DNA from 4 places in the Pseudomonas sp. H1_D05 genome. Region 1 is predicted to be linked to each of the others. Evidence: predicted binding sites of a transcription regulator. Region 1 holds the regulator's gene; each other region holds the start of a gene.

Region 1 (7,626 bases):
ATGTCGCGGATCATTTCTTCCGGCAAATCAGTATGAACACGCAGGGGGAAAGCCACGTTCTCGAAAACATCGAGATCGGTGAACAGTGCGCCGCTTTGAAACAGCACACCCATGTGCTTTCGCGCATCGAACAGATCGCTGCGCGAAAGCGCAGGCAGGTTCTGGCCGTTGACCCAGACTTCGCCGCTGGCAGGGCGCAGTTGTGCCCCCATCAATCGCAGCAGCGTGGTCTTGCCACACCCGGAAGGTCCCATGATGCCGGTGACCTTGCCGCGCGGGATGCGAATATCGACGTTATTGAAAATGCTGCGCGCACCGCGCTTGAAGGAGACTCCCTTCAGCTCGACCGCGTAGGCGTTATCGGCACTCATCTAAACTCCTTGCGATGCAGCCTCTCACTCGGACGCCTGTCTTTACTTAAAAAGTACGTACATCCCGGGCAGGCCGAACTGGCGGCGAACTATATCACTGCAAAGGCTACGCGCCCAAGGCTTGTACCAGCCTGTGTTCGGCGATATGACAGGTGCGCAGGCTCTTTTCCCGGGTTTTGGTAACGAGTAATGACAAAGCACGACGAACTTGCGTGAGGCTTTGCAACATAACCGCTATAATCGCCGCCTTTTCATCGGGCTATACGATTTCTGACATGAGCCAATCCAGCGACCTGATTCAATCGGCACAACGCACCATCCAACTCGAAGTGGAAGCCGTACAAGGCTTGTTGCCCCATATCGACGCCGATTTCGTACGCGCTTGCGAGATGATTCTGGCCAGTAAAGGCCGTGTAGTCGTGGTTGGCATGGGCAAGTCCGGGCACATCGGCAACAAGATTGCAGCCACCCTGGCCAGCACCGGCACCCCGGCCTTTTTTGTCCACCCGGCCGAAGCCAGTCATGGCGACATGGGCATGATCACTCGTGACGATGTGATTCTGGCCCTGTCGAACTCCGGCTCGACCAATGAAATCGTAACCCTGCTGCCGTTGATCAAACGTCTGGGCATCCAGCTGATCAGCGTCACCGGCAACCCGCAATCGCCGCTGGCCAAGGCTGCCGAGGTCAATCTCAATGTTCATGTCGAGCATGAAGCCTGCCCGCTGAACCTGGCACCGACCTCGTCGACGACCGCAGCACTGGTCATGGGCGATGCGCTGGCCGTGGCACTGCTGGAAGCACGCGGCTTCACCGCCGAAGATTTCGCTTTCTCGCACCCGGGTGGCGCCCTCGGCCGTCGCCTGCTGCTGAAAGTGGAAAACGTCATGCACGCCGGACAAGAGTTGCCGCAAGTCCAACGCGGCACGCTGCTCAAGGACGCACTGATGGAAATGACCCGTAAAGGTCTGGGCATGACCGTCATCCTTGAAACCGACGGTAAACTCGCCGGGATCTTCACCGACGGCGACTTGCGCCGCACGCTGGATCGCAGCATCGACATCCGCAGCGCCACCATCGACCAGGTAATGACGGCCCACGGCAAGACTGCCCGCCCGGAAATGCTGGCCGCCGAAGCCCTGAAAATCATGGAAGATCACCGAATCAACGCATTGGTAGTCGTAGACGAGGAAGATCGCCCGGTCGGCGCCTTCAACCTCTCCGACCTGCTGCGCGCAGGAGTCATGTAATGAGCAACGATCTGCTGCAACGCGGCAAAGCGATCAAACTGGCGGTTTTCGACGTCGACGGCGTCCTCACCGACGGGCGCCTGTACTTCCTTGAAGACGGCAGCGAGTTCAAGACCTTCAACACCCTCGACGGTCAAGGCATCAAAATGCTGATGAACGCCGGCGTGCAGACCGCTATCATCAGCGGCCGCAAGACACCCGTCGTTGAACGTCGAGCGAAAAACCTGGGGATTCCCCACCTGTTTCAGGGCCGTGAAGACAAACTGGTCGTGCTCGACGGCCTGCTTGCGCAACTGGGCCTAAGCTATGAAGAAGTCGCCTACCTCGGTGACGATCTGCCCGACCTGCCGGTGATTCGCCGGGTAGGCTTGGGCATGGCCGTGGCCAACGCTGCCGATTTCGTCCGCGAACACGCCCATGGCGTTACCCGCGCCCGTGGTGGCGAAGGCGCCGCCCGCGAATTCTGCGAATTGATCCTGCGCGCCCAGGGCCGCCTCGATGCGGCCAACGCCGCGTACCTGTGAGCCAAACCATGTTCAGCAAAAAATTTCGTAACTTCCTGCTGTTCGGCTGCATCGCTGCGATTTTCGCAGCGGTCGGCTATTGGAATATCAGCCCGGAACGCTTTCTCGACAAACCACCGGTCACCTCGGTTGAAACGCCTATCGACTGGTATGCAACCAACACGCATACCCTGCAATACCTGCCGGATGGCAAGGTGCAGTATGAGATGACGTCCGAAAAAGCCGAGCACGTGAAGGCAACCGACGTCACGCTCGTGACCAAACCCGACCTGAACATGTATCGCGGAACAGAATTTCCGTGGCACGTTACCAGTGAGCGCGGTGAAGTGAACTCAGGCGGCACCGAAGTCGAACTGATCGACTCGGTACGCGTTGCGCGCACCGATGAAAAGAAGCGTGACATCCTGATCACGTCCACTCGCATGACCGTGTTCCCGCAGCAGGAATATGCGCAGACCGAGCAACCCGTTAGAATCGACGGCGCTGGCGGTGTATCGACTGGCGTTGGAATGAAAGCGTACCTGAAGGAAAGCAGGATACACCTGCTATCGAACGTAAGAGGACAGTATGAGGCTCGTTAAAACCCTCCCTATTTTGCTCAGTCTGGGCGCAGCACTGGGAAGCGTGAGCGCCTGGGCTCTGCCGAACGATCAGCAGCAACCTATCCGCATTCAGGCCGACGACGCCCAACTGGACGACAAGAACGGCATCGCCACCTATAAAGGTGATGTGATCATCACCCAAGGTTCGATGATCGTTAAAGGCAACACCGTCACCATGACTCGCGCGCCGAATGGAGATATCGACGTGGTGACCTCCGTGGGCAACCTGGCTTATTTCGAGCAGTTGCAAACCCAGGGGGACACCAAACCGGTTCAAGGCTACGGCGTGACGATTCAATACCATGCCCAGCAAAACCGCGTCGTGCTGATCGACAAGGCCAAGGTCGTCGACAAAGACGGCAACGTCACTCAGGGCGAGAAAATCGTCTACGACACCGTGAAGAAACTGGCCAGCGCTGGTCGCGCTACCGGCAGCAAGGTCACCGAAACGCGTCCGCGCATCGACATGGTGATCCAGCCGAAGAAGAAAACCGACGAGAAAACCCAGTAATGGCAACTCTGAAAGCTCAGCACCTGGCCAAGGCCTATAAAAGCCGCCAGGTCGTGCGTGACGTCAGCCTGTCGATCGACAGCGGCCAGATCGTCGGCCTGCTCGGCCCGAACGGTGCCGGCAAGACCACGTGCTTCTACATGATCGTCGGCCTGGTACAGGCCGATCAGGGTCGCGTGCTGATCGACGATCTGGACGTCAGCCACCAGCCGATGCACGGTCGCGCCAAGGCCGGTATCGGCTATCTGCCGCAAGAAGCGTCGATCTTCCGAAAACTGTCGGTGGCCGACAACATCATGGCCATCCTCGAGACCCGTCAGGAGCTCGACAAGGCCGGCCGTCGCAAGGAGCTGGAAAGCCTGCTGCAGGAATTCCACATCAGCCACATCCGCGACAACCTTGGCATGAGCCTGTCCGGTGGTGAACGTCGCCGGGTGGAAATCGCTCGCGCGCTGGCAACGGCACCGAAATTCATCCTGCTCGACGAACCGTTCGCCGGTGTCGATCCGATCTCGGTCGGCGACATCAAGCAGATCATCCACCACCTCAAGGCCAAGGGCATCGGTGTATTGATCACCGACCACAACGTCCGTGAGACGCTGGACATCTGCGAAACCGCTTACATCGTCAACGATGGTCAACTGATCGCCGAAGGCGATGCAGAAACCATCCTGGCCAACGATCTGGTCAAGGAAGTGTATCTGGGCCACGAGTTCCGCTTGTAAGCGTAACAGTGCCCGGTGCGCCGCCCGGGCGCTGTATCGATTCAAGCAGGAATTAATACGCTTTAATTGTTACAGCGCTCTAGGCAAACACTTCAGTTTCAGGCATATAATTTGCTTAAGTTTGGCGCCCCGGCGCCCTGTAGTGGATGGCGCATAGCGCCGGCGAATAAGGTGTTAAGCCCCTGCCATGAAACCATCGCTAGTCTTGAGAATGGGCCAGCAGCTGACGATGACACCGCAGCTGCAACAGGCCATCCGCCTGCTCCAATTGTCGACCCTGGATCTGCAACAGGAAATCCAGGAGGCTCTGGAATCCAATCCGATGCTCGAACGCCAGGAAGAAGGCGAAGACTTCGACAATTCCGACCCTATGGCCGACAACGCCGAACAGAAGCCCAACACCGAGATCCAGGAACCCTCGTATCAGGAAACCGCGCCGACGGTGGACAACCTGGAGGAAGGTGACTGGAGCGAGCGTATCCCCAACGAACTGCCGGTCGATACCGCCTGGGAAGACGTCTATCAGACCAGCGCCAGCAGCCTGCCCAGCAGCGATGACGACGAATGGGACTTCACCACCCGCACGTCCGCCGGCGAGAGCCTGCAAAGCCACCTGCTGTGGCAACTGAACCTGGCACCGATGTCCGACACCGATCGCCTGATCGCCGTCACCCTGATCGATTGCATCAACAATCAGGGCTACCTGGACGAAACCCTCGAAGAAATCCTCGAGGCGTTCGATCCGGAACTCGACATCGAACTCGATGAAATCGAAGCCGTCCTGCACCGCATTCAGCAATTCGAACCTGCTGGTATCGGCGCGCGCAACCTTAGTGAATGCCTGCTGCTGCAATTGCGTCAGCTACCCGCCAAGACGCCTTGGCTGGCTGAAGCGAAACGTTTGGTCAGCGATTACATCGACCTGCTCGGCAGCCGCGATTACAGCCAGTTGATGCGCCGCATGAAGCTCAAGGAAGACGAGCTGCGCCAGGTCATCGAACTGGTGCAAAGCCTCAATCCGCGCCCTGGCTCGCAAATCGAATCCACTGAAGCCGAATACGTTGTCCCTGACGTCATCGTGCGCAAGGACAACGAGCGCTGGCTGGTCGAGCTGAATCAGGAATCGGTGCCGCGTCTGCGCGTCAACGCCCAGTACGCCGGTTTCGTCCGCCGTGCCGACACCAGCGCCGACAACACCTTCATGCGCAATCAGTTGCAGGAAGCCCGCTGGTTCATCAAGAGCCTGCAGAGCCGCAACGAAACCCTGATGAAAGTAGCCACCCAGATCGTCGAGCATCAGCGCGGTTTTCTGGAGTACGGCGACGAGGCCATGAAACCGTTGGTTCTGCACGACATCGCTGAAGCGGTCGGCATGCACGAATCGACCATTTCCCGGGTGACCACACAGAAATTCATGCATACCCCGCGCGGTATTTATGAACTGAAATACTTTTTCTCCAGCCACGTCAGCACCTCCGAAGGCGGCGAATGCTCGTCCACGGCGATCCGCGCGATCATCAAAAAACTGGTTGCCGCGGAAAATCAGAAAAAGCCGTTGAGTGACAGCAAGATCGCTGGTTTACTGGAGGCACAAGGCATTCAGGTGGCTCGCCGCACCGTCGCCAAGTACCGCGAATCCCTCGGGATCGCGCCTTCGAGCGAACGCAAGCGGTTGATGTAAGCCACGTTACAGCGTTCCAGTGGCAGGCTATCCAGCCTGCCGCTTTATGCACTGGCAACGAAGGAGAAGCTGTATGCAAGTCAACATCAGTGGACACCAACTGGAAGTGACCCAACCTCTGCGTTCCTACATCGAGGAAAAACTCCAACGACTGGAGCGCCATTTCGACAAGATCACCAACGTGCAAGTCACGATGTGCGTCGAAAAGCTGAAGCAGAAAATCGAAGCCACCTTGCATATTCCCGGCGGAGAAGTGGTTGCCAATGCCGAGCATGACGACATGTATGCCGCCATTGACCTGCTGACCGACAAGCTGGATCGCCAACTCAAAAAGCATAAGGAAAAGACCCAAAGCCTCCTCCAGGGCGCGACCGGTCGATAACCCCCCATTCCATGATCCGACTTGAAAGTATCCTGACCCCCGGCCGTTCCCTCGTGAACGTGCCGGGCGGCAGTAAAAAGAAAGCCCTCGAACAAATTGCCAACCTGATCGCCCGCGAAGTGGCGGATCTGGAGATGCAAGATGTCTACGAGGCACTGATTGCCCGTGAAAAACTCGGTTCCACCGGTTTTGGTAACGGCATCGCCATTCCCCATTGCCGCCTCAAGGGTTGCACAGCACCGATCAGTGCGCTGATGCACCTTGATGCTCCGATTGATTTCGACGCCATTGACGGCGCACCGGTTGACCTGCTGTTTGTTTTGCTGGTCCCGGAGGCTGCCACCGATGCGCACCTGGAGCTGCTGCGCCAGATCGCCAGCATGCTCGATCGCAAGGAAGTGCGTGAAAAACTGCGCAGCGCTCCAAGCAATGAAGCGTTGTATCAGGTTGTCCTGGACGAGCAGAACGGGCACTAATCATGCGCTTGATCATCGTCAGTGGCCGTTCCGGCTCGGGTAAAAGTACGGCTCTGGATGTCCTTGAGGACAACGGCTATTACTGCATCGACAACCTGCCCGCAGGCTTGCTGCCGGAACTGGCCGAACGCGCGCTGATTCACACGGAACTGGCGCAGCCGCTGGTAGCCGTGTCCATCGATGCGCGCAACCTGCCGAGCCACCTGACACGCTTTCCCGAACTGCTTGAAGATGTCCGGGCCAAACACATCCAGTGCGACGTCCTGTATCTGGACGCCGACGAAGAAACCCTGCTCAAGCGTTTCTCCGAAACCCGCCGTCGTCACCCGCTGAGCAACGCCAACCGCTCACTGGCCGAGGCGATCCAGGATGAAACCGCCCTGCTCGGCCCGATTGCCGACCTCGCGGACCTGAAGATCAACACCACCAATTTGAACCTGTACCAGTTGCGCGACTCCATCAAGCTGCGTCTGCTGAACCAGCCGGAGCCGGGGACCGCATTTCTGGTCGAGTCCTTCGGCTTCAAACGCGGCATGCCGGTGGATGCGGATCTGGTGTTCGATGTGCGCTGCCTGCCCAATCCGTACTGGAAGCCGGAACTGCGCGCGCAATCGGGTCTCGATGCGCCGGTGGCTGAATACCTGGCGGCACAGCCGGAGGTCGAAGAAATGTTTCAGGACATCTTCACCTACCTGCACAAGTGGCTGCCGCGCTTCGCCGCGAGCAACCGCGCTTACGTCACCATTGCCATTGGCTGCACCGGCGGGCATCACCGCTCCGTCTACCTGACCGAACGTCTGGGTCAGGCCCTGCAGAAAACCCTGAAGAACGTCCAGGTTCGCCACCGCGACCTCACTTAAAGGATTCACACCGCGATGCCTGCTCTGGAAATCGAAATCATCAACAAGCTGGGCCTGCATGCCCGCGCATCGGCCAAGTTTGTCGGGGTGGCCGGGCAGTATCCGGATTGCACGATCAGAGTGGGCCGTACACCAGAGACCACGGTTGATGGCAAAAGCATCATGGCGATGATGATGCTAGCGGCTGGCAAGGGCACCAAGATCTATCTGAGCACCGAAGGGCATCAGGAACAGGAAGCGCTGG
Region 2 (7,626 bases), 950 kb from region 1:
TTCAGGTCGGCGAGTTGTCTAGCCAGCGGGCGGCAAAGAAGCTGGCAATAAGCCTCATGCTTTTTTTATCGCATCTGGCAAGTACTCCATATGAAATGGATCTAAGCCAAGCGTGACGCGGCCCCTAATGTAGAACATGTACGTCAGGGTCGTCGGGTTTTGCCGAGGCAGACGTTCTTCAACAGGAAGTGCAGCGCTTGCCGTCATGGATATGCAGGCAGGCATCAGGAAATAACAATAAAGGCGGTCAAGCCATGTTCAAACAACCGAAAGTTCGTCAAGCAGGGCTCATTCTTTTCGCCACGACGCTGTTGTTGATTTTGCCGAATCTGACCAAGGTCATCGGCTGAGTCGAGCGCCGGGCGCTGCTCATCGCCACTGAAAATGTGACTGGCCCGCTACCCGGGCCAGCGTGGCTGTGCCAACCTTGGCGCACTCCCACGACATGGACGGCGATCATTTGAAAGCGCTCATTGTGTTCGGGGCCATGCTGCTGAGCATGCCCTTGTCTGCCGCACAGTTGGATCTGCAACTGGGCGCAAGCAGCCGCACCTGGCAGACCGAGGAATTGCTCAAGCATCCTCAAGTGCAAACCCTGACGATCAAAAACGATGTGTCCTACAAGAAGGACATGACCTATCGCGCCGTACCTGTGGCCGCATTGCTGACAGGGATCAAACCGCAGGATCACCTGCAAGCGGTGGCACTGGACGGGTTTGCCGCCGAGTTGTCAGCTGCGCCGTTGCTTAATACAACAGGTGCGCGAGCATGGCTGGCCATCGAAGATCCGGCGCAGCCGTGGCCATCGCTGTCGGAAGGCAAGCACAGCGCCGGGCCGTTTTATCTGGTCTGGACCGATCCGCAGGCCGGCAATATCAGTCCGGAGCAATGGCCGTTCGAAGTCGCGAGCATCAAGCGCATGGCGCCAGTGGCGGAGCGTTTCCCTGCCCTACTGCCGGATCCTGCGTTGAAAGCAGATGACCCGGTGAATCAAGGGTTTGCGCTGTTTCAGAAAAACTGTCTGGCGTGTCACCGGTTGAACGGTGCGGGGGATGCGCAATTCGGGCCGGACCTGAATATTCCTTACAGCCCGACCGAGTATTTCGGCGCGGATTTCCTCAAGCGCTACATTAGGGATCCGCAGAGTTTGCGTCAGTGGCCGCAGGCGAAGATGCCGGGGTTTTCGGTGGAGGTGTTACCAGAGGGGGATCTGGAAATGCTGGTGGGGTATCTCAAGCACATGGCCGGACGCAAGGTTAAGCCGTAACGCCATTTCCCTTGTGGGAGCGAGCCTGCTCGCGATAGCGGTGTATCAGTCAGCACATTTGTAACTGACAGACCGCTATCGCGAGCAGGCTCGCTCCCACAGGGGTACGGCGTTTACTGCTGTTGCACCGAGATGATCGGGGTTGGCGAGACGAACACTTTCGCATGCATCTGCTCACACCCACCGCCACGGCGCATGCCGCGTACCGGGCAGGCATCCAGATAATCCAGACCCACCGCCAGTTTCAGATGACGCTCCGGCCGTGCCAGTTCATTGGTCACATCAAAGCTGTACCAGGCGTCATCCAGCCACGCTTCAGCCCATGCATGGCTGGCTAGATGCTCGCAATCCTCGCTGTACAGATACCCCGACACATAACGCGACGGAATCCCGAGACTGCGTGCGCAAGCCAGAAACGCGTGAGCATGATCCTGGCAAACACCCGCACGCCCGGCGAAGGCCTCAGCGGCGCTGGTATCGACCTCGGTGGACCCCGGCGTGTAGGTCATGTGCTGATTCAAGCCGTGCATCAGATCGATCAGCGCCGTGCGATCACGCCGCTGCTTGCAGGATTTCTCGGCGAACGCGCGTAACGCCTCATCCGCCTCGGTCAAACGGGTAAAGCGCAGGAACGGCAGCGCCGACTGGCTCTCATGCTCGGCCTCGCGCAGTTCGTCGATATCGACCTGCCCGCGCGCACCAATGATGATCGCTTCGTGCGGTTCATCCATGGTCAGCACGTGCAGGATATTGCCGAACGGATCGAGTTGCGCACGCACCGGGCGCGGCAGATCGAGCTGCCAGCTCAACACGTGTTGACGTTCGCTATCGTGTGGGGTCAGTCGCAGGTACTGGATGCTCGCCCGCACCTGATCTTCGTAGTGATAGGTGGTCTCGTGGCTTATGGAAAGTCTCATGCAGCCTCCAGGTAGGAACTGTGAATGGCGTTGCCCAGCTGGCGCACCAGCGGGATGAATTCGGTCAGCCAGGCGTGCAGGCCTTCCTCGAGAATTTCGTTGATGCCGGTGTAGCGCAGGCGCGCGTCCATTTCTGCCGCCAGACGCTGTGCCGGTCGACCGTTGGCACCGGGCAACTGCGCAAGAATCTGATCGATCTCCTCGGTGCAGGCACGCAGTGAACGCGGTACATCGGCGCGCAACAACAGCAACTCGGCAACATGCCGGGCGCCCGGCGCATCGCGGTAGATTTCGGTGTAGGCCTCGAATGACGACAGCGCGCGCAGCAAGGCGCTCCATTGGTAGTAGGCGTGGGCCGTACCATCGCTGACTGCTTCAGCCTGATCGCCCGCCATTTCATAGCGGGCATCGAGCAATCGCAGGGTGTTGTCCGCGCGTTCGATGAACGTACCGAGGCGAATGAAACGAAACGCATCATTACGCATGATCGTGCCGTACGACGCACCACGAAACAGGTGCGAACGCTCCTTGATCCATTCGCAGAAACGGCTCATGCCATAGCGACTGAGGCCCTGTTCGGCGATGCCGCGAATTTCCAGCCACGTCGAATTGATGTTCTCCCACATGTCCGCCGTGATCCGCCCACGCACCGCATGGGCGCTGGCCCGAGCCGCGCCGAGGCAGCTGTAAATGCTCGCCGGGTTAGCCGCATCGAGGGCAAAAAAGTGCAGCAGACGCTCAGCATGCAGCGCGCCATGGCGCTCGAGGTAATCGTCGAGGGTACCGGTGATCAGCAGCGGCATGGCCAATTCGTGCAAACCGTCGCCGCGACCGTCCTGCGGCATCAGCGACAGCGAATAACTGATGTCGAGCATCCGGGCGAGGTTTTCCGCCCGCTCCAGGTAACGCGACATCCAATACAGATCCGAGGCAGTTCTACTTAACATGGCAAGATTCCTTCAATCCTCGACCACCCAGGTGTCCTTGGTTCCGCCACCCTGGGAGGAATTCACCACCAAGGAGCCTTCGCGCAGCGCCACACGGGTCAAACCGCCGGGAACCACCCGGGTTTCGCGCCCGGACAAGACAAACGGACGCAAGTCGATATGGCGCGGCGCGATGCCGTTTTCGACAAAGGTCGGACAGGTCGACAGCGACAGCGTCGGTTGCGCGATGTACGCGCGGGGTTTGGCTTTGATCCGTTCGCGGAAAGCATCGATTTCCGCTTTCGTCGATGCCGGCCCGACCAACATTCCGTAACCGCCTGAGCCTTGGGTTTCCTTGACCACCAGATCTGGAAGATTGGCCAGCACGTGAGAAAGTTCAGACGGGTTGCGGCATTGCCAGGTCGGTACGTTCTTCAAAATCGGCTCTTCGTCGAGGTAGAACCGGATCATGTCAGTAACGAACGGATACACCGATTTGTCGTCCGCTACGCCGGTGCCGATGGCGTTGGCCAGCACCACGTTGCCCGAGCGATAAGAGGACAGCAGCCCCGGCACACCGAGCATCGAGTCGGGGTTGAACGCCAGTGGATCGAGAAACGCGTCGTCGAGCCGACGGTAGATAACGTCCACCGCTTTCGGGCCGTCCGTAGTGCGCATGAAGACTTTGTCGTCGCGAACGAACAGATCCGCGCCCTCGACCAGTTCAACGCCCATTTCCCGCGCCAGGAATGCGTGCTCGAAGAACGCACTGTTGAAGCGCCCCGGCGTCAGCACCACCACGCTCGGGTCATCGATCGGACTTGAGCTTTTCAGGGTGTCGAGCAGCAGGTTCGGGTAGTGATCGATAGGGGCAATACGCTGGGCGGCGAACAGCTCCGGGAACAGGCGCATCATCATCTTGCGGTCTTCGAGCATGTAGCTGACGCCGCTCGGTGTTCGCAGGTTGTCTTCGAGCACGTAATAAGTGCCGTCGCCGTCGCGCACCAGATCGACGCCGGAGATGTGCGAATAGATATCGCGGTGCAGATCCAGGCCTTGCATCGCCAACTGATATTGCTCGTTGGCCAGCACCTGTTCGGCGGGAATGATCCCGGCCTTGATAATGCGCTGCTCGTGATAAAGGTCGGCGAGGAACATGTTCAACGCCTTGACCCGCTGGATGCAGCCGCGCTCAACGATTCGCCATTCACTGGCAGGAATGCTGCGCGGGATGGTGTCGAAAGGAATCAGGCGCTCGGTGCCCTGCTCGTCGCCATAGAGCGTGAACGTGATGCCGGCGCGATGGAACAGCAGATCGGCCTCGCGTCGCCGCTGGGCCAACAGCTCATCCGGCGTATCGGCCAGCCATCGGGCGAACTCCCGATAATGCGGGCGAACCTGGCCGCCGGCATCGTACATCTCATCAAAATAGGTGCGGATCATGCCGTACTCCTTGTCACCCGGACATACAGGCCTTCGCAAGGCCCGTGCCATCGGCATAAACGCTTTGATTTCAATCGGTTGGAAATACACGCCGCAAGCACCGCACCATTCCTGTGCGGCAAATGCCCCAACCGGATTGCCCCCGCTTCATTGCGACGCACTGCATCGCCTATCACCAGCATAGTCAGAGTTGATTTCACTGCCCGGCGCTGCCTGCGGATAATCCGCACATTCGCTGCAAATCTTCACCGGCCCCGGCGCCATGAAGCGGCCAGCTCAACTGATTGGGATCGCCTCGGCGGCCCGCCCCGCTGTAACCCTGACCGGTTTCCTCTCCTTATCGGTCTTCCCTTTTAGCCACCCTCTCCGGTGGCTTTTTTTTGCCTCGGTTTCTTGTTTCAGGGTTTTGCCACAGCGTTTTGCTTATGCCGGAAATGACAACGGCCAACCCGAAGGTCAGCCGTTGCTCAACAAATGAAACCAGAGATCAATTCAAACGGTGGCGGTTGCGCACCTCCTGTTTCACACCCCAGCCTTCGATAATGCCACCCAGAGGTTCAACCACGGCAGAGAATCCCTGCTCGAAGTCGCCGATATCGTCATATGTCGCGTACATCACTTTGCTCAATTCCAGCGCCCACGCACCGTCATCACGCAGGCTGACCTGGGCATTGATGGATTCACCGCGAAATTTGCCTGCCGCCCTGCGCGCCCGCTCCTCGTCCGGGAAAATCGCGTAGAACTCGATGGGATGGAATCGGGAAAAATCGAAACCGCCTTCTTTCATGCGGCGCAGAACATTGCTGCTGATGTCTTCTTGATAGGCTGTGCTCATGAATCGTCCCCCTCGCATAGATGGATAGACTTTCCGTATTCCCGCCCCGGGCCTTTGGCCAAAGTACGACGGCAACGTGGTTGCACGCGGGAACAAGCATGTAGCTGACAAGACCAGACCTTAGCGATCCGTTCGCTGATCTCGCTTGCAGAGTAGCCCCAAGATAGAGCTGCTGCCAAGGCCTGGTTTCAAGAGATGACAGGAACTGTCAGACGGGTGTGATGCTGCGGATTTCGATGCTGTTCTGGGTTTTCAGGTTTTTCACGCCCGCATCGGCGGTGCGCCCCTCCAGATCGTTGAGATCCAGTTCGGCGGCGACGGGCAGAAGCCGTGCCTTGATCAATCGAGCGGCCTCATCGTCGCTGGGGCATTCCGCGCGCTCGAACACCTCATCGACAATTTCACCATGATCGTCCACGAAAGTGACTTTCCACTTTTGCATCGGTGCCTCCTCGATCAAACCCGCAAATGGGCTTACACCTATCTCGACTTTAGACGCAGAGGGTTGGTTCAAAAGGATTACAGCGGGGGAAGATGAAAAAAACGACATCTATCGTGTGGAGCAAACAAATGTGGGAGCGAGCCTGCTCGCGAAAGGGCCTGTCCAGTCGACATATTCTTTGACTGACCTGACGCCTTCGCGAGCAAGCTCGCTCCCACAGGGGAGTTGCAGTGTTCTTTTAGTCGTTGCTTGGCTTGTTGATCGCCTGCAGCACGTATTGCGGCAAGGCGAACGCGCCGATATGGATTTCAGGGTTGTAGTAGCGGGTGACGATGCCGCTGCCGATGAAGCGCTGTTGCAGGGTTTCACGGCTCAGTTTGCGGTACGCCGGATTGGTCGAGCCCCAGGCGAAAGTCATCGAGCCACCGATGTAGGTAGGAACGGCCGCCTGGTAGAAGTGCCAGTCCGGGAACAGGCTGTTGAGGCGACCGGCAGTGGTTTTTACTTCGTCGATCTGCATGAACGGTGTGCCGTTCTGGGTCACGAGGATGCCGCCCTCGTTCAGGCAGCGATGGCAGGCCTGATAGAAGTTCTCCGAGAACAGCACTTCGCCCGGGCCGATCGGGTCGGTGGAATCGGAGATGATCACGTCGAATTTTTCCGTGGTGGTGGCGACGAAACGCATGCCGTCGTCAATCACCAGGTTCAGGCGTGGATCGTCGTAGGCGCCGCTGGAGTGGTTCGGCAGGAACTCTTTGCACATATCGACCACGGTGCCGTCGATCTCGACCATGGTGATGTACTCGACACCGGCGTGCTTGGTCACTTCACGGAGCATGCCGCCGTCACCGCCACCAATGATCAGCACGCGCTTGACGCTGCCGTGGGCGAGGATTGGCACGTGGGTGAGCATTTCGTGGTAGATGAATTCGTCGGCTTCGGTGGTCTGGATCACGCCGTCCAGCGCCATGACCCGGCCCATGCGCGGGTTCTGGAAAATCACCAGGTGCTGGTGTTCGGTGCGCACTTCGTGCAGCAGTTTTTCCATGCGAAAGCGCTGACCGTAGCCCTCGTAGAGGGTTTCCAGGTACTCGCTGGTTTTGGTGACGGTCATGGTCAAGTGCTCCGATGAATGCGCGGGCGCCAATCGTGGGGGCGATTGCCCGGGAAAGGCGCGCATTCTACGTTGCCGAAGATGACAGGTAGAACCTCCCTTCATCAGCAAATCGCAATCCCTTGTAGGAGTGAGCCTGCTCGCGATAGCGGTTTTTCAGTCACTGACTCATTGACTGGAGGATAGCTATCGCGAGCAGGCTCACTCCTACAGGGTATTGCGGTGTTCTCGGGATCAGCGTCAGATCCGCACGTTGCCCCGGGGTCCGGCAATCGCCCAGATGATCAGGCCCAGCACTGGCAGGAGGATGATCAGCAGCACCCAGACGATTTTCATCCCGGTGGTGGCGCCGCTTTTCAGCACATTGATGATGGCCCAGATGTCGAGGGCGAGGATGATCAGACCGATCAGACCGTTGAACGTGGAACCCATGGTGTCGCTCCAGAATAGTGGCATGCACTTTTAGGATAGACGGTCGCGCGCAGGGTTCCCTTTTAATGCTATCTCGCTCAGACGTGCACAGCGATCTTCAGCGCTTCGAGCGATGGCGCAGCGGCGATACCGACTTCGGCGCACAGCTCCAGCACCCGTGGCACGTCGTTGCCGTAGACCAGCACCACCTGCAGTTCGTCGTCGAGCAACTGGCTGAAGTTCATCAGTGTGTAACCGCCGTTTTCCTTGT
Region 3 (7,626 bases), 700 kb from region 1:
CGCATGTTCTTCGGCGGGGTAGTCGATAAAACCTTGCGCATCGGGCTCGCGGGCCACGTATTGCGTCTGCTTCATACTGCTCTCCTGCTAGGGGAATTCGTTCTTGTTATGTCCAGCGATGGATTCAGAATTACCTGAGAACGATGTGGTTTGCAGTAGGTTGATCGCGATGCGCGTAGGAAAATTCGTCTGAATTTGTAAAGTAATCGTTACGCTTTGACGGATATATCGCGTTTGCGGCTATTCATGGGTTTGAAAAGGCCGATGGCTGTCACATAATCTTGACAACTATCTGCGTGCCTCGGCAGAAAAATGGGCTCCGGGCGCACCGCAATACCTGTGGGAGTGAGCTTGCTCGCGAAAGCGCTGGGTCTGACACATCAATGCTGGATGTGCTGACGCCTTCGCGAGCAAGCTCGCTCCCACAGGGTCGGTATTCAACTCCCAATCTTGTCGGGCCTTATATATGCGCATCAAAGTCCACTGCCAGAACCGCATCGGCATCCTGCGCGACATTCTCAACCTGCTGGTTGCCTACGGGATCAACGTCGCGCGCGGTGAGGTCGGCGGTGAGCATGGCAACGCGATCTATCTGCATTGCCCGAACCTGATCAACATCCAGTTCCAGGCGTTGCGCCCGAAATTCGAGGCGATCGCCGGGGTGTTTGGCGTCAAGCGGGTTGGGCTGATGCCCAGCGAACGTCGGCACATGGAGTTGAATGCGCTGCTCGGCGCGCTGGAGTTTCCGGTGCTGTCGATCGACATGGGCGGCTCGATCGTCGCGGCCAACCGCGCGGCGGCGCAGTTGCTCGGTGTGCGCGTCGATGAAGTGCCGGGGATTCCGCTGTCGCGCTATGCCGAGGATTTCGATTTGCCAGAGCTGGTGCGCGCCAACAAATCGCGAATCAACGGCATGCGGGTCAAGGTCAAGGGCGACATCTTTCTGGCCGACATCGCGCCGCTGCAATCGGAGCACGACGACAGTGAGGCCATGGCCGGTGCGGTGCTGACCTTGCATCGCGCTGACCGCGTTGGCGAGCGTATCTATAACGTGCGCAAGCAGGAACTGCGTGGTTTCGACAGCATCTTCCAGAGCTCGAAAGTGATGGCCGCCGTGGTGCGCGAAGCACGGCGTATGGCGCCGCTCGACGCTCCGCTATTAATTGAGGGCGAAACCGGTACCGGCAAGGAATTGCTTGCGCGCGCCTGTCACCTCGCCAGTCCGCGTGGGCAGTCGCCGTTGATGGCGCTCAACTGCGCAGGCCTGCCGGAGTCGATGGCCGAGACTGAGTTGTTCGGTTACGGCCCGGGCGCGTTCGAAGGTGCACGCGCCGAAGGCAAGCTCGGGCTGCTGGAATTGACGGCGGGCGGCACGCTGTTTCTTGACGGTGTCGGTGAGATGAGCCCGCGTCTTCAAGTGAAGTTGCTGCGCTTTTTGCAGGACGGTTGCTTCCGCCGGGTCGGCAGTGATGAAGAGGTTTACCTGGATGTGCGGGTCATCTGTGCGACGCAGGTCGACTTGTCGGAGTTGTGCGCGCGCGGAGAGTTTCGCCAGGATTTGTACCACCGCTTGAACGTGCTCTCCCTGCACATCCCGCCGTTGCGCGAATGCCTCGACGGGTTGACGCCGCTGGTCGAGCACTTCCTCGATCAGGCCAGTCGGCAGATCGGTTGCACACTGCCGAAACTGGCGCCGGCGGCGATGGATCGCCTCAGTCATTACCACTGGCCGGGCAACGTGCGGCAACTGGAGAACGTTTTGTTTCAGGCAGTTTCGCTGTGCGATGGCGGCACGGTGAAGGCCGAACATATTCGTCTGCCGGATTACGGCGTGCGTCAGCCGCTTGGCGATTTCTCGCTGGAAGGCGGGTTGGACGAGATTGTCGGGCGATTCGAAAAAGCGGTGCTGGAGCGGTTGTATTCCGAGCATCCGAGCAGTCGGCAATTGGGTAAGCGGCTGGGGGTTTCGCACACCACCATTGCCAATAAACTGCGCGAGTATGAAGTCGGTAAAACCGATTCATAGCTCAAGCATGATCGTAGCATGATCGTTCCCACGCTCTGCGTGGGAATGCAGCCCGGGACGCTCCGCGTCCCAAAGCGGACGCAGAGCGTCCATTGAGGCATTCCCACGCGGAGCGTGGGAACGATCATCTTTTGATCCTTTGCCGCCAAGCGGCATAACACCGCCGGTTTTTCGACTTCGATACATTTCAAATTTCCCCTCGCTATCCCCCAAGTCCTTTGTTTACCGGGCCTTTGCCCGCCAGAAAAAAGTTGGTCTGCAAATTGCTTATGGCTCAGCAGTACAGCGGTGGGCGGCAAACGTCCGGCATGCAGAGGAAAGAGTGTGGACAAGTACCTTTATGTGGCAATGACCGGCGCCAGCCAGAACGCACTGGCGCAGAAGGCTCATGCCAACAACCTGGCGAACATCTCCACCAACGGCTTTCAGCGCGACCTGGAGCAGGCGCGTTCGATGCCGGTGTTCGGTGACAGCTTTCCGGCGCGTGCGTTTGCCATGAGCGAACGGCCCGCCACCGACTTCACCCCGGGCTCGCTGGTGCAGACCGGTCGTGACCTCGACGTCGCCGTCACCGGCAATGGCTGGATCGCGGTGCAGAACCCGAACGGCGGCGAAAGCTACGTGCGCACCGGCAGCCTCAACGTCGACGCCCTCGGCGTATTGCGCGCCGGCAACGGTATGCCGGTGATGGGCAATGGCGGTCCGATCGCCGTGCCGCCCGAGCAGCAGATCGAAGTCGGTGAAGACGGCACCATCAGTATTCGTGCGATGGGCGAAGGCCCGCGTGTCATGGCGGAGGTCGACCGGATCAAGCTGGTCAACCCGGACATCAAGAACATGAACAAGGGCCTCGACGGCTCGATCTACACCAAGGACGGCCAGCCTGCGCCGGCTGATGCCAACGTCAAACTGGTGTCGGGTTTCCTCGAGTCGAGCAACGTCAACGCCGTTGAAGAGATGACCTCGGTGCTGGCCCTGGCCAAGCAGTTCGAGTTGCACGTCAAGATGATGAACACCGCCAAAGACGACGACCAGGCCATGGCTCGGGTCTTGCAGATCAGCTAATTATCAGAACGTCGCGCCGAAAAACAGGCGCACGAGGAGAATCGAATGCTTCCGGCTCTATGGGTTGCCAAAACCGGTCTGTCCGCCCAGGACACCAACCTGACCACCATTTCCAACAACCTGGCGAACGTGTCGACCACGGGTTTCAAACGTGACCGTGCCGAGTTCCAGGACCTGCTCTATCAGATCAAGCGTCAGCCTGGTGCCCAGTCGACTCAGGACAGCGAACTGCCGTCGGGTCTGCAAGTGGGTACCGGTGTGCGTATCGTCGGCACCCAGAAAAACTTCACCGCCGGCAGCCTGCAAACCACCGAGCAGCCGCTGGACATGGCCATCGACGGTCGCGGTTTCTTCCAGATCCTGCAGCCGGACGGCACCACGTCCTACACCCGTGACGGTACCTTCCACCTCGATTCCAACGGCCAGATCGTCAACGCCAGCGGTTTCGCTCTGGAACCGGCCATCGTCATTCCGAACGATGCCCAGACCTTCACCGTCGGCCGTGACGGCACTGTGTCGGTAACCATCGCCGGCAACCCGGCAGCGCAAGTGATCGGCAACCTGCAAACCGCCGACTTCATCAACCCGGCCGGTCTGCAAGCGGTGGGCAACAACCTGTTCCTCGAAACCGCTGCATCGGGTGCCCCGCAAGTCGGCACGCCGGGCCTGAACGGTTTTGGCACCATGCTGCAGAACACCCTGGAAACGTCCAACGTCAGCACCGTTGAAGAGATGGTCAACATGATCACCACTCAGCGCGCGTACGAGATGAACTCCAAGGTGATCTCCACCGCCGACCAGATGCTCTCGTTCGTAACGCAGAATCTGTAATCAAGTCTATGAGGCGGCCATGAGGTCGCCTGCAACACCGTGAGGTAGGGTCATGAATCGCTTTGTATCTGTTCTGGCATTGAGTGGGGTCGTCTCGCTCGCGGGCTGCGTCGCTCCGACGCCCAAGCCCAATGACCCTTACTACGCCCCGGTGTTGCCGCGCACGCCGCTGCCGGCTGCCGCCAATAACGGCTCGATCTATCAGGCCGGCTTCGAGCAGAACCTGTACAGCGACCGCAAGGCCTTCCGGGTCGGTGACATCATCACCATCACCCTGAACGAGAAGACCCAGGCGAGCAAGAACGCCAACTCGCAAGTGGCCAAGAACAGCAAGACCGGTATCGGTCTGACCTCGTTGTTCGGCGGCAGCGGTACCACCAACAACCCGTTGGGCGGTAACGATCTGAGTCTGGACGTTGGCTACAGCGGCGACCGCGCCACCAAGGGCGACAGCAAGGCCGCGCAGGGCAACACCCTGACCGGTTCGGTCACCGTGACTGTGGCCGACGTCTTGCCCAACGGCATCATTGCTGTGCGCGGTGAGAAGTGGATGACCCTCAACACCGGTGATGAGCTGGTGCGGATTGCCGGTCTGGTGCGTGCCGATGACATCGCCACTGACAACACCGTGTCGTCGACTCGTGTCGCCGATGCGCGCATCACCTACTCGGGCACCGGCTCGTTTGCCGATGCGAGTCAGCCAGGCTGGTTCGACCGTTTCTTCCTCAGCCCGCTGTTCCCTTTCTAGGTGGCGACTTTGAATTTCAAGAGCCTCATGCTCGCTGCGGCGCTGATGTCCGCAGCCTTTGCTGCCCACGCCGAGCGGCTGAAAGATATCGCCAGCATTTCCGGCGTGCGTTCCAACCAGTTGATCGGTTACGGCCTGGTGGTCGGGCTTAACGGCACCGGTGACCAGACGACGCAAACCCCGTTCACCCTGCAGACCTTCAACAACATGCTCTCGCAGTTCGGCATCAAAGTGCCGCCGGGATCGGGCAACGTGCAGTTGAAAAACGTCGCGGCGGTGTCGGTGAGTGCCGATCTGCCGGCGTTTGCCAAACCGGGTCAGCAGGTCGACATCACCGTGTCCTCGATCGGTAACTCCAAGAGCCTGCGCGGCGGCACCTTGTTGCTGACCCCGCTCAAGGGTATCGACGGCAACGTTTACGCCATCGCTCAGGGCAACCTGGTGGTCGGCGGTTTTGATGCCGAAGGGCGTGACGGTTCGAAGATCACCGTCAACGTTCCGTCGGCCGGTCGTATCCCCGGCGGTGCGTCGGTAGAACGTTCGGTGCCGAGCGGTTTCAACCAGGGCAACAGCCTGACGCTGAACCTCAACCGTTCCGACTTCACCACGGCCAAACGTATCGTCGACAAGATCAACGACATGCTTGGCCCTGGCGTTGCGCAAGCCATCGACGGCGGTTCGATCCGTGTCACTGCGCCGCTCGATCCGAGCCAGCGCGTCGACTACCTGTCGATCCTGGAAAACCTCGAAGTCGACCCGGGTCAGGCGGTGGCGAAAGTCATTATCAACTCGCGTACCGGCACCATCGTCATCGGCCAGAACGTGAAAGTGTCGCCAGCCGCCGTGACCCACGGCAGCCTGACCGTGACCATCACTGAAGACCCGATCGTCAGCCAGCCCGGCCCTCTGTCCAATGGCCAGACCGCTGTTGTGCCGCGCTCGCGGGTGAATGCCGAGCAGGAAGCCAAACCGATGTTCAAGTTCGGCCCGGGCACCACCCTCGACGAAATCGTCCGTGCGGTGAACCAGGTCGGCGCGGCACCGGGTGACTTGATGGCGATCCTCGAAGCCTTGAAGCAGGCCGGCGCGTTGCAAGCCGACCTGATCGTGATCTGAGGCCGACCATCATGGATATGCGCAATAGCGGTATGGTCAGCAGCAGCGATTCGGGTTCCTACTCGGACCTCAATCGTCTGAACCAACTCAAGGTCGGCGACAAGAACAGCGATGCGAACATGCGCAAAGTGGCGCAGGAGTTCGAATCGCTGTTCCTTGGCGAAATGCTCAAGTCGATGCGCTCGGCCACTGAAGCGCTGGGCCAGGACAATCCGCTCAACACGCCAGCGGCCAAGCAGTATCAGGAAATGTACGACCAGCAGTTGGCCGTTTCCATGTCTCGCGAGGGCGGTGGTATCGGTCTGGCTGACGTGCTGATGCGCCAGATGTCGAAGAACAAACCGATGGCGCCGGGCGAGGCTGCTGCCGCGTCCGCGGCCAAGCAGGAAGAAGCCAAGGCCAAGGCCGCTGCCGTGGTGACGCCGATTGCCGCGGGCACCGTCGCCACCAATGGCCCGTTGTCGCGCCTCAATGGTGAGCGTCCGCTGTGGGCCTCGCGTTCGGTAAATGCACCGAACACCGATATTTCCCACCGCAATGACATGGCGTTGATCAATCAGCGTCGGCTGGCCTTGCCGCCGAAACTGGCCGATCGTTTGCTCGCAGGTCTGGTGCCGTCGGCGACGCCGGCGGCCGCCAATCAATTGCCGCAGCGTGCGACAACCGCTGCCACCACTGGCGCCGGCCCGTTGTACAACGGCGACTGGCTGGCCCGCGCCGAGACCGAGAAGGCCTCGGGCGGACAGATGCAGGTCTACGGTCGCGCCATGGCGCAGATTCCACTGGCGCCGGCGAAGAAAGCTTTCAGTTCCGCCGACGAATTCGTCAACACCATGCTGCCGATGGCCAAGGAAGCGGCCGACCGCATCGGCGTCGATCCGCGTTATCTGGTGGCGCAGGCGGCGCTGGAAACCGGTTGGGGCAAGTCGGTCATGCGTGCCCAGGATGGCAGTAGCAGCCACAACCTGTTCGGCATCAAGGCGAGCAGCAACTGGAAGGGCGATTCGGCCCGGGCGATCACCAGCGAGTTTCGCAATGGCGAGATGGTCAAGGAGACGGCCGAGTTCCGTTCCTACGCCTCGTACAAGGACAGCTTCCACGATCTGGTGACTTTGCTGCAGAGCAATAATCGCTATCAAGATGTCGTGAAGTCTGCCGATAACCCAGAACAGTTTGTACGCGAGTTGCAAAAGGCCGGTTACGCCACCGACCCGAACTACGCAAGCAAGATTTCGCAGATTGCCAAGCAGATGAACAGTTTCCAAAACTACGCTGCGGCGGGTGTATCCACCACGCCTTTATAAGGCACAAGGTATAAGGTCTGAACCATGAGTTTGCTCAATATCGGGATGTCGGGACTGTCGGCCAGCCAGTCCTCTTTGGCTACGACAGGCAACAACATTGCCAACGTCGACACCGCCGGTTATTCACGTCAGCAAACCGTGCAGGGCACCAAATCCTCGCAGCAGTTCGGCACCGTGTTCATCGGTACGGGCACGACCCTGGCCGACGTGCGCCGGGTGTACAACTCGTACCTGGAAAGCCAGCTGCACACCGCTACTTCGCTCGACAGCGAATCGGCTGCTTACCTGGCGCAGGCCACACCGCTGGACTCGATGCTATCGGACACCAACACCGGCCTGACCGGTGTGCTGCAGAAGTTCTTCACCACGATGCAGGGCGTTTCGACGTCGGCGACCGATGACACCTCCCGCCAATCGGTGCTGACCGGTGCGCAGGCGCTGACCAGTCGCTTCAATACCATCGCCAAACAGCTCAACGACCAGAACACCACCATCAACGGCAGCCTTGGCGACATGACGGCCCAGGTGAACAAACT
Region 4 (7,626 bases), 640 kb from region 1:
TCAGCGCTTCGGTCGATTCTGTGAACAGCTCGCTGATGAATTGCCCATGGCTACGCTGCCCGCTGATGGCGAGCAGCATCTCCGCCGCCGGGTTCATGTACTCGAGGCGCAATTCGGCGTCGAGCAGGATGGTGGCGGTGGTCAGGTTGTCGAGCAGCAAACGGTGGATTGCGTCGCTAATAGTCATCGGAGCCTCTTTTGGGGGCGGAGCGTGCGCAACAAGCAAGCGTCGGTGAACGGAAAATGCAAAAACCAAACCAAGGCTCCGAAAAGAAGCGTTCGTCGCCTGAAACAGGCGTTTGACGCTCGTTTGAGTGGCAGGGTGCCAGCTCGAACGGGAAGTTTCGAACCAAAATGGGTTGGAATGTGAGTACGGTGCAGTCTGTTGCACCAATATAGTGCGCAAAGCTGGGCGGAGTTAGAAGAAACGCAGGAAGGGGTTTTTCGGCTCGGGCGGTTTGTCTTTCAGCGGGCATTCCGGGCGCACGCCGTAGTCGTCGGCGACGCAGGGTTTGACTTGGCGTTTCTGCGCTAGGGAAATGCGTAGCATGTGGAAGGGCTGGTTGGCGGTGCGTTCGACGGTACGTCCTTCCATGTCGAGGATTTCAACCGAGAGATTGTGGCTGCCACGGTCGATGTTGCTGAGCGGGAAGACCGGGCTCAGGCCGGGCTCGCCGGTGGCTTGGCCATCCAGTAGCAGTCGATAACGATGACCTTTTTGCAGACCCGGTTCGCTGGTGACGCTGACGATGATTTCGCCGGCGCTGCTGCGAATCGTTGCATCGGGTTCAGGTACCAGAATGCGCAGCATGTCGTAGTGGAAGGGTGGTTGCTCTGGGGTTTTTTTTGCAGTTGTGACTGGCACGGCGACGGTGGGGTTTGCGGACATGCGATTGCTGTTCGCGATCGGTACGCGCTTGGCATTGCCACGCGGCTGGTCGGTGTAGACGCGATTGCCTTGGGCATCGATATAAGTGAACACCTCAGCCGATGCTTGCAGCGCGAGCAGCGCCAGCACCGCGATCAGCCACGCACGAATCATGGCTTGTGCACCCGCTGTACGCTGAGAGGGACTGGCGCGCTCTGCTGGATGACCGTCTGCCCGTCAATCACCTGCACCGCTAGACGATGTTCGCCGCGATCAACGTTCACCAATTGCAGGATCGGCACGTTGCTCGGCTGGCCGTAAGGCTCATCGTCCAATACCAGCCTTAACTGATGCGGCGGTCGAAGGCGTGGCTTGATCAGCACATTGACGGTGAAGGTGCCGTTGTTCGCGCGCAATGCTTCTTCGGTGGGCAGTCCGGCGAGTTCAAGAATGTCGTAGGCGTTGCGCGCAGGTTCACGGTTGTCGGTTTCGGGCGCGGGTGGTGCGCTGGGCGCCTGCGGCTCGACCCGATTGAGCGGCGGCAATTCCACCGGTTGTGCCTGCACGCCGTCCGGCGAGTGATCGCTGTACACCGTGTGGCCGTTGGCATCGGTGTATTTGTAGATCTGCGCGGCGGCGGGCAGGGCGATCATCAGCAATAGAATGTAGAGAAAGGTGCGACCCATGAAATCGACCGGGATTGAAAGCGATGGGGTGCAGCATAGGACAGGTGTGGCGGTTGGCCCAACCCTGCACACATCCAGAGATCATTCATACACCACAATTGATCGTTCCCACGCTCTGCGTGGGTACGCCTCAAGGGACGCTCCGCGTCCAGTGACGCGGAGCGTCACGGGCTGCATTCCCACGCGGAGCGTGGGAACGATCAGCATCACGTCATAAATCGCGGGCAATAAAAAAGGCCTCCCGAAGGAGGCCTCTTTCACTCACGCCACTTAACGCAGCGCTACCGGATCAGCAGCTGTAGTACAGCTCATATTCCAGTGGGTGTACGAAGGTGCGAACCTTGATTTCTTCTTCCGATTTCAGCGCGATGTAAGCGTCGATGAAGTCGTCGGAGAACACGCCGCCCTTGGTCAGGAACGCGCGGCCCTTGTCCAGCTCTTCCAGGGCTTCTTTCAGGCTACCGCAAACTTGCGGGATCTCTTTCGCCTCTTCAGGCGGCAGGTCGTACAGGTTTTTGTCAGCTGCGTCGCCTGGGTGGATCTTGTTCTGGATACCGTCCAGACCGGCCATCAGCAGAGCTGCGAAGGCCAGGTACGGGTTGGCAGCCGGATCCGGGAAGCGTGCTTCGATACGGCGGGCTTTCGGGCTCGACACGTAAGGAATACGGATCGAAGCGGAACGGTTGCGGGCCGAGTAGGCCAGCATTACCGGAGCTTCGAAGCCCGGTACCAGACGCTTGTAGGAGTTGGTCGCCGGGTTGGTGAAGCCGTTCAGGGCCTTACCGTGTTTGATGATGCCGCCGATGAAGTACAGAGCGGTATCGGACAGACCGGCATAGCCTTCACCGGCGAAGGTGTTCTTGCCGTCTTTCCAGATCGACATGTGTACGTGCATGCCCGAACCGTTGTCGCCGTACAGTGGCTTCGGCATGAAGGTCGCGGTGCGGCCGTAAGCGTCAGCAACGTTGTGCACAACGTACTTCAGGGTTTGGGTTTCGTCGGCTTTCTTCACCAGGGTGTTGAACTTGACGCCGATTTCGTTCTGGCCGGCAGTCGCCACTTCGTGGTGGTGAACTTCGACGGTCAGGCCCATTTCTTCCAGTGCGTTGCACATGGAGGTACGGATTTCGTGGTCGTGGTCGAACGGCGGAACCGGGAAGTAGCCGCCTTTGACGCCTGGACGGTGACCTTTGTTGCCGCCTTCGATGTCCTGGTCGGACATCCACGAACCTTGCTCGGAGTAGATCTTGAACATCGAGCCGGAGATGTCCGACTTGAATTTCACCGAGTCAAAGATGAAGAACTCAGGCTCCGGACCGGCGAACACGGTGTCACCGATACCGGTGGCTTTCAGGTGTTCTTCGGCACGCTTGGCGATCGCACGTGGGTCGCGGTCGTAGCCTTGCATGCTCGAAGGTTCGATGATGTCGCACACCAGGATCAGGGTGGCGTCTTCGGTGAACGGGTCGAGAACGGCAGTTTCGTCAACCGGCATCAGGATCATGTCGGAGGCTTCGATGCCTTTCCAGCCAGCAATGGAGGAACCGTCGAACATCTTGCCGACTTCGAAGAAGTCTTCATCCAGCGCATCGCGAGCCGGCATGGTCACGTGGTGCTGAGTGCCTTTGGTGTCCGTGAAGCGCAGATCAATCCACTTGACGTCATGATCTTTGATGAGTTGAACCGTCTTCGACATATGTCCTCCGGGTGGCTTCGGGCTTGGTAGTGGATGCCCTTGAATTTGGGTGATGCCGGCGCGAATACTCTGCCAAGGCAACCTGCCTCACAAGGGAGCAAATTGCATGCCAGTGCCCCAGCATGGGTTTTTTGCCCCAAATTCACGCTTATAAAGGTGCAAAGCACCTGATTGTGAAAATTCTCGCCCTCTAATGTAGCGTCCTGAGTCAGAAATGACCTGTTTTGGTGCGTGCAAAACCTTCTGCACATTAACTGGTTAAACCTTGAGCAATTTCCGCTATAATCCGCGCCCCCCTTTTTCGGCTGGCCGTTCGCGCGCTGTTTTCATGAAACTAATCGTAAAAGTCTTCCCCGAGATCACCATCAAAAGCCGACCTGTCCGGACGAAGTTCATCCGCCAGTTGGCCAAGAACATCCGCACCGTGCTCCGTGACCTGGACCCGGCCGTGGTGGTGAACGGTGTGTGGGACAATCTCGAGCTGGAAACCCGCGTTACCGACCCCAAAGCCTTGAAAGAGATGGGTGAGCGCCTGACCTGCATGCCGGGCATCGCGCACTTTCTGCAGATCGACGAGTACCCGCTGGGCGACTTCGACGACATCACCGAGAAGTGCAAACAGCACTACGGCGATGCACTGGCCGGGAAGATTTTCTCGGTGCGCTGCAAGCGCGCGGGCAAGCACACCTTCAGCTCGATGGACGTCGAAAAATACGTCGGCAGCAAGCTGCGCCGTGAGTGCGGTGCCGCTGGTATCGACCTGAAAGCACCGGAAATCGAAGTCCGCATCGAAGTTCGCGACAAACGGTTGTTTGTCATTCACAGCCAGCACAACGGCATCGGCGGTTACCCGCTCGGTGCGTTGGAGCAGACGCTGGTATTGATGTCCGGCGGCTTTGACTCAACCGTTGCGGCGTACCAGATCATTCGTCGCGGCCTGATGACGCACTTCTGCTTCTTCAATCTGGGCGGTCGTGCCCATGAATTGGGCGTGATGGAAGTCGCGCATTTCATCTGGAAGAAGTACGGCAGCTCGCAACGCGTGCTATTTGTCAGTGTTCCGTTCGAAGAAGTGTTGGGCGAAATTCTCGGCAAAGTCGATAACAGTCATATGGGCGTCGTATTGAAGCGTATGATGTTGCGCGCGGCTTCCAACATCGCCGATCGCCTGCACATCGAAGCGCTGGTCACCGGCGAGGCGATCTCCCAGGTGTCGAGCCAGACCCTGCCGAATCTGTCGGTGATCGACTGCGTGACCGACAAACTGGTCCTGCGTCCGCTGATCGTGGCGCACAAGCAGGACATCATCGACACGGCCAATGAGATCGGCACCGCCGATTTCGCCCGGCACATGCCGGAGTACTGCGGGGTCATTTCGGTCAATCCGAAGACGGCCGCCAAACGCGGTCGCGTTGAGCACGAAGAGAAAGAATTCGACATGGCGGTGCTCGAGCGTGCGCTCGAAAACGCCAAACTGGTGCCGATCGATCGGGTGATCGACGAATTGGGCCAGGACGTACAGATTGAAGAAGTCAGCGAAGCACTGGCCGGTCAGATCGTGATCGACATCCGTCACCCGGATGCCGCCGAGGATGAGCCGCTGGAACTCGCTGGCGTAGAAGTACAGACGATGCCGTTCTACGCAGTGAACGCTCGTTTCAAGGAGCTGGATCCGACTCGCCAGTACCTGCTGTATTGCGACAAAGGCGTGATGAGTCGCCTGCATGCTCACCATTTGCTCAGTGAGGGGCATGCCAATGTGCGCGTTTATCGACCGAGCTAAGTGCCCGGGGCTGTTTGCCTGTGGCCTGCGTCACCGGCCCCCCGACACCGCCGTCAAGCTGTAACGGCCATGCCGGACACTACTGCTAATCGCTGCCAAGACTTGTCAGCAAACCGAATCCTCTGATCGAGATACACAAGTGATCGAAAATCTACGCAACATCGCCATCATTGCCCACGTTGACCATGGTAAGACCACCCTGGTAGACAAACTCCTGCGTCAATCCGGCACCCTGGAGCGCAACGAGCTCAACGACGAGCGCGTGATGGACTCCAACGACCAGGAAAAAGAGCGCGGTATTACCATTCTGGCGAAAAACACCGCCATCAACTGGAACGGCTACCACATCAACATCGTGGACACCCCGGGCCACGCCGACTTCGGCGGCGAAGTTGAACGTGTAATGTCGATGGTTGACTCCGTTCTGCTGCTGGTTGACGCTCAAGACGGCCCTATGCCGCAAACCCGTTTCGTGACCAAGAAGGCTTTCGAAGCCGGCCTGCGTCCAATCGTGGTAATCAACAAGGTTGACCGTCCAGGCGCGCGTCCGGACTGGGTTCTGGATCAGATCTTCGACCTGTTCGACAACCTCGGTGCTACCGAAGAACAACTGGACTTCCAGGTTGTTTACGCCTCGGCCCTGAACGGCATTGCCGGTCTGGATCACACCGCCATGGCTGAAGACATGACCCCGCTGTACCAAGCGGTAGTCGACCACGTTCCGCCTCCGGCCGTTGACCGTGACGGCGCGTTCCAGATGCAGATCTCCGCTCTGGACTACAACAGCTTCCTGGGTGTTATCGGTGTTGGCCGTATCGCTCGTGGCCGCGTCAAGCCGAACACCCCGGTTGTGGCGATCGGTGCCGACGGCAAGCGCCGTAACGGCCGTATCCTGAAACTGATGGGTCACCACGGTCTGCACCGCATCGACGTTGAAGAAGCTGCAGCAGGCGATATCGTTTGCATCAGCGGTATGGACTCGCTGTTCATCTCCGACACCCTGTGCCACCCGGACACTGTCGAGGCGATGAAGCCTCTGACCGTTGACGAGCCAACCGTTTCGATGACCTTCCAGGTAAACGACTCGCCATTCTGCGGTAAAGAAGGCAAGTTCGTGACGTCCCGCAACATCAAGGACCGTCTGGACAAAGAGCTGCTGTACAACGTTGCACTGCGCGTTGAAGAAGGCGACACCGCTGACAAGTTCAAGGTTTCCGGCCGTGGTGAGCTGCACCTCTCGGTACTGATCGAAACCATGCGTCGCGAAGGCTTCGAGCTGGCCCTGGGCCGTCCTGAAGTGATCATTCGTGAAGTGAACGGCGTTAAACAAGAACCGTTCGAAAACGTGACCATCGACATCCCTGAAGAAGCTCAGGGCAAGGTCATGGAAGAGATGGGTCTGCGTAAAGGCGACCTGAGCAACATGGTGCCGGATGGCAAGGGCCGTGTTCGTCTGGAGTACAACATCCCTGCTCGCGGTCTGATCGGTTTCCGTAACCAGTTCCTGACCCTGACCAACGGTGCTGGCATCCTGACCTCGATCTTCGATCGCTACGACACCGTCAAGTCGGGCCACATGTCCGGCCGTCAGAACGGCGTTCTGGTTTCGGTTGAAACCGGCAAGGCACTGACCTACTCGCTGGAAACCCTGCAGGCTCGTGGCAAGCTGTTCGTAGAACACGGCCAGGAGATCTACAACGGTCAAATCGTTGGTCAGAACAGCCGCGACAACGACCTGGGTGTAAACCCGACCAAAGGCAAGAAGCTCGACAACATGCGTGCTTCGGGTAAAGACGAAACCATCGCTCTGGTACCACCTGTTCGCTTCACTCTGGAACAGGCTCTGGAATACATCCAGGAAGACGAGCTGTGCGAAGTTACTCCTAAGTCCATCCGTCTTCGCAAGAAGATCCTGGACGAAAGCGAGCGTACCCGCGCTGCCAAGAAAGCCAAGGCGTAATTTAGCCTGAGCTTGAAAAAACGCCCCCGGTCGCGAGACCGGGGGCGTTTTTGTTTGTCTGGGATAAGTGTGTTGAAGCTGAAAAGCCCCTCACCCTAGCCCTCCCGAAACGTCGGACCGCCCGTAGGGAGAGGGGACTGACCGAGTTGTTCTTTGGCTTTGCATCGACCTCAGGTTTGGAAGCGACAGAGATCGGCTCCCTCTCCCTCGGAAGAGGGCTGGGGTGAGGGGCTGGGGTTTAACGGCTACCGAAGAACTCAGCGTCGTTCAGAAGCGCTCTATCGCGCGGAAATTCTGCACGCGTTCAACTTCCTTCGGCTTGTACGCGCAATACCCCGGACGCGGTCCGATCTTCGGGTGATTGCGGCAGGTATCCGGGCGCTTGTCATAAATGGTGCACAAGCGGCTCTTACGATCCAGGTAGTAGCAATCGTTGTTGCTCATGCGCTGCAGGGTAAAGATGCCGGACTTCTGATTGAAGCGCTCGACCAGGCCTTCCTTTTGCAGACGCTTGGCGATGTTCTTCGGCGGGTCGCCCAGTTCGAACTCGTCGACCACGCCGATGCGCACCAGATCCTTGATCTTTACTTCGACCGGCAGCGTGCAGCAGCTGGACATGCAGGAACCGCACAT

What was found. The regulator sigma-54, encoded in region 1, starts transcription at its own class of promoters, with help from an activator protein. The targets are predictions, from matches to a motif close to ANTGGCATNNANNTTGCTNT.
Region 2: the regulator sigma-54 is predicted to act here: its motif matches at 4,586-4,605, upstream of AB4O11_RS17395 (circularly permuted type 2 ATP-grasp protein).
Region 3: the regulator sigma-54 is predicted to act here: its motif matches at 2,277-2,296, upstream of AB4O11_RS16205 (flagellar basal body rod protein FlgF).
Region 4: the regulator sigma-54 is predicted to act here: its motif matches at 3,345-3,364, upstream of glnA (type I glutamate--ammonia ligase).

What each region holds. Positions count from the first base shown of each region.
Region 1 covers NZ_CP162825.1:2,890,491-2,898,116, reverse strand. The annotation lists gene AB4O11_RS12930 (ATP-binding cassette domain-containing protein) at 1-371, opposite strand, end outside; gene AB4O11_RS12925 (KpsF/GutQ family sugar-phosphate isomerase) at 647-1,621, shown strand; gene AB4O11_RS12920 (KdsC family phosphatase) at 1,621-2,145, shown strand; gene lptC (LPS export ABC transporter periplasmic protein LptC) at 2,154-2,726, shown strand; gene lptA (lipopolysaccharide transport periplasmic protein LptA) at 2,713-3,258, shown strand; gene lptB (LPS export ABC transporter ATP-binding protein) at 3,258-3,983, shown strand; gene AB4O11_RS12900 (RNA polymerase factor sigma-54) at 4,171-5,664, shown strand; gene hpf (ribosome hibernation-promoting factor, HPF/YfiA family) at 5,738-6,046, shown strand; gene ptsN (PTS IIA-like nitrogen regulatory protein PtsN) at 6,058-6,522, shown strand; gene rapZ (RNase adapter RapZ) at 6,525-7,382, shown strand; gene AB4O11_RS12880 (HPr family phosphocarrier protein) at 7,398-7,626, shown strand, end outside.
Region 2 covers NZ_CP162825.1:3,839,506-3,847,131, reverse strand. The annotation lists gene AB4O11_RS17410 (c-type cytochrome) at 446-1,267, shown strand; gene AB4O11_RS17405 (transglutaminase family protein) at 1,381-2,184, opposite strand; gene AB4O11_RS17400 (alpha-E domain-containing protein) at 2,181-3,131, opposite strand; gene AB4O11_RS17395 (circularly permuted type 2 ATP-grasp protein) at 3,144-4,553, opposite strand; gene AB4O11_RS17390 (ribonuclease E inhibitor RraB) at 5,041-5,388, opposite strand; gene AB4O11_RS17385 (hypothetical protein) at 5,597-5,830, opposite strand; gene speE (polyamine aminopropyltransferase) at 6,069-6,944, opposite strand; gene AB4O11_RS17375 (PLDc N-terminal domain-containing protein) at 7,185-7,376, opposite strand; gene AB4O11_RS17370 (hypothetical protein) at 7,454-7,626, opposite strand, start outside.
Region 3 covers NZ_CP162825.1:3,589,211-3,596,836, forward strand. The annotation lists gene phhA (phenylalanine 4-monooxygenase) at 1-75, opposite strand, end outside; gene AB4O11_RS16200 (sigma-54-dependent transcriptional regulator) at 467-2,026, shown strand; gene AB4O11_RS16205 (flagellar basal body rod protein FlgF) at 2,351-3,091, shown strand; gene flgG (flagellar basal-body rod protein FlgG) at 3,137-3,922, shown strand; gene flgH (flagellar basal body L-ring protein FlgH) at 3,975-4,670, shown strand; gene AB4O11_RS16220 (flagellar basal body P-ring protein FlgI) at 4,698-5,786, shown strand; gene flgJ (flagellar assembly peptidoglycan hydrolase FlgJ) at 5,798-7,090, shown strand; gene flgK (flagellar hook-associated protein FlgK) at 7,115-7,626, shown strand, end outside.
Region 4 covers NZ_CP162825.1:2,251,434-2,259,059, forward strand. The annotation lists gene glnL (nitrogen regulation protein NR(II)) at 1-187, opposite strand, end outside; gene AB4O11_RS10255 (DUF4124 domain-containing protein) at 419-1,042, opposite strand; gene AB4O11_RS10260 (DUF4124 domain-containing protein) at 1,039-1,554, opposite strand; gene glnA (type I glutamate--ammonia ligase) at 1,844-3,250, opposite strand; gene thiI (tRNA uracil 4-sulfurtransferase ThiI) at 3,579-5,033, shown strand; gene typA (translational GTPase TypA) at 5,173-6,993, shown strand; gene AB4O11_RS10280 (YkgJ family cysteine cluster protein) at 7,261-7,626, opposite strand, start outside.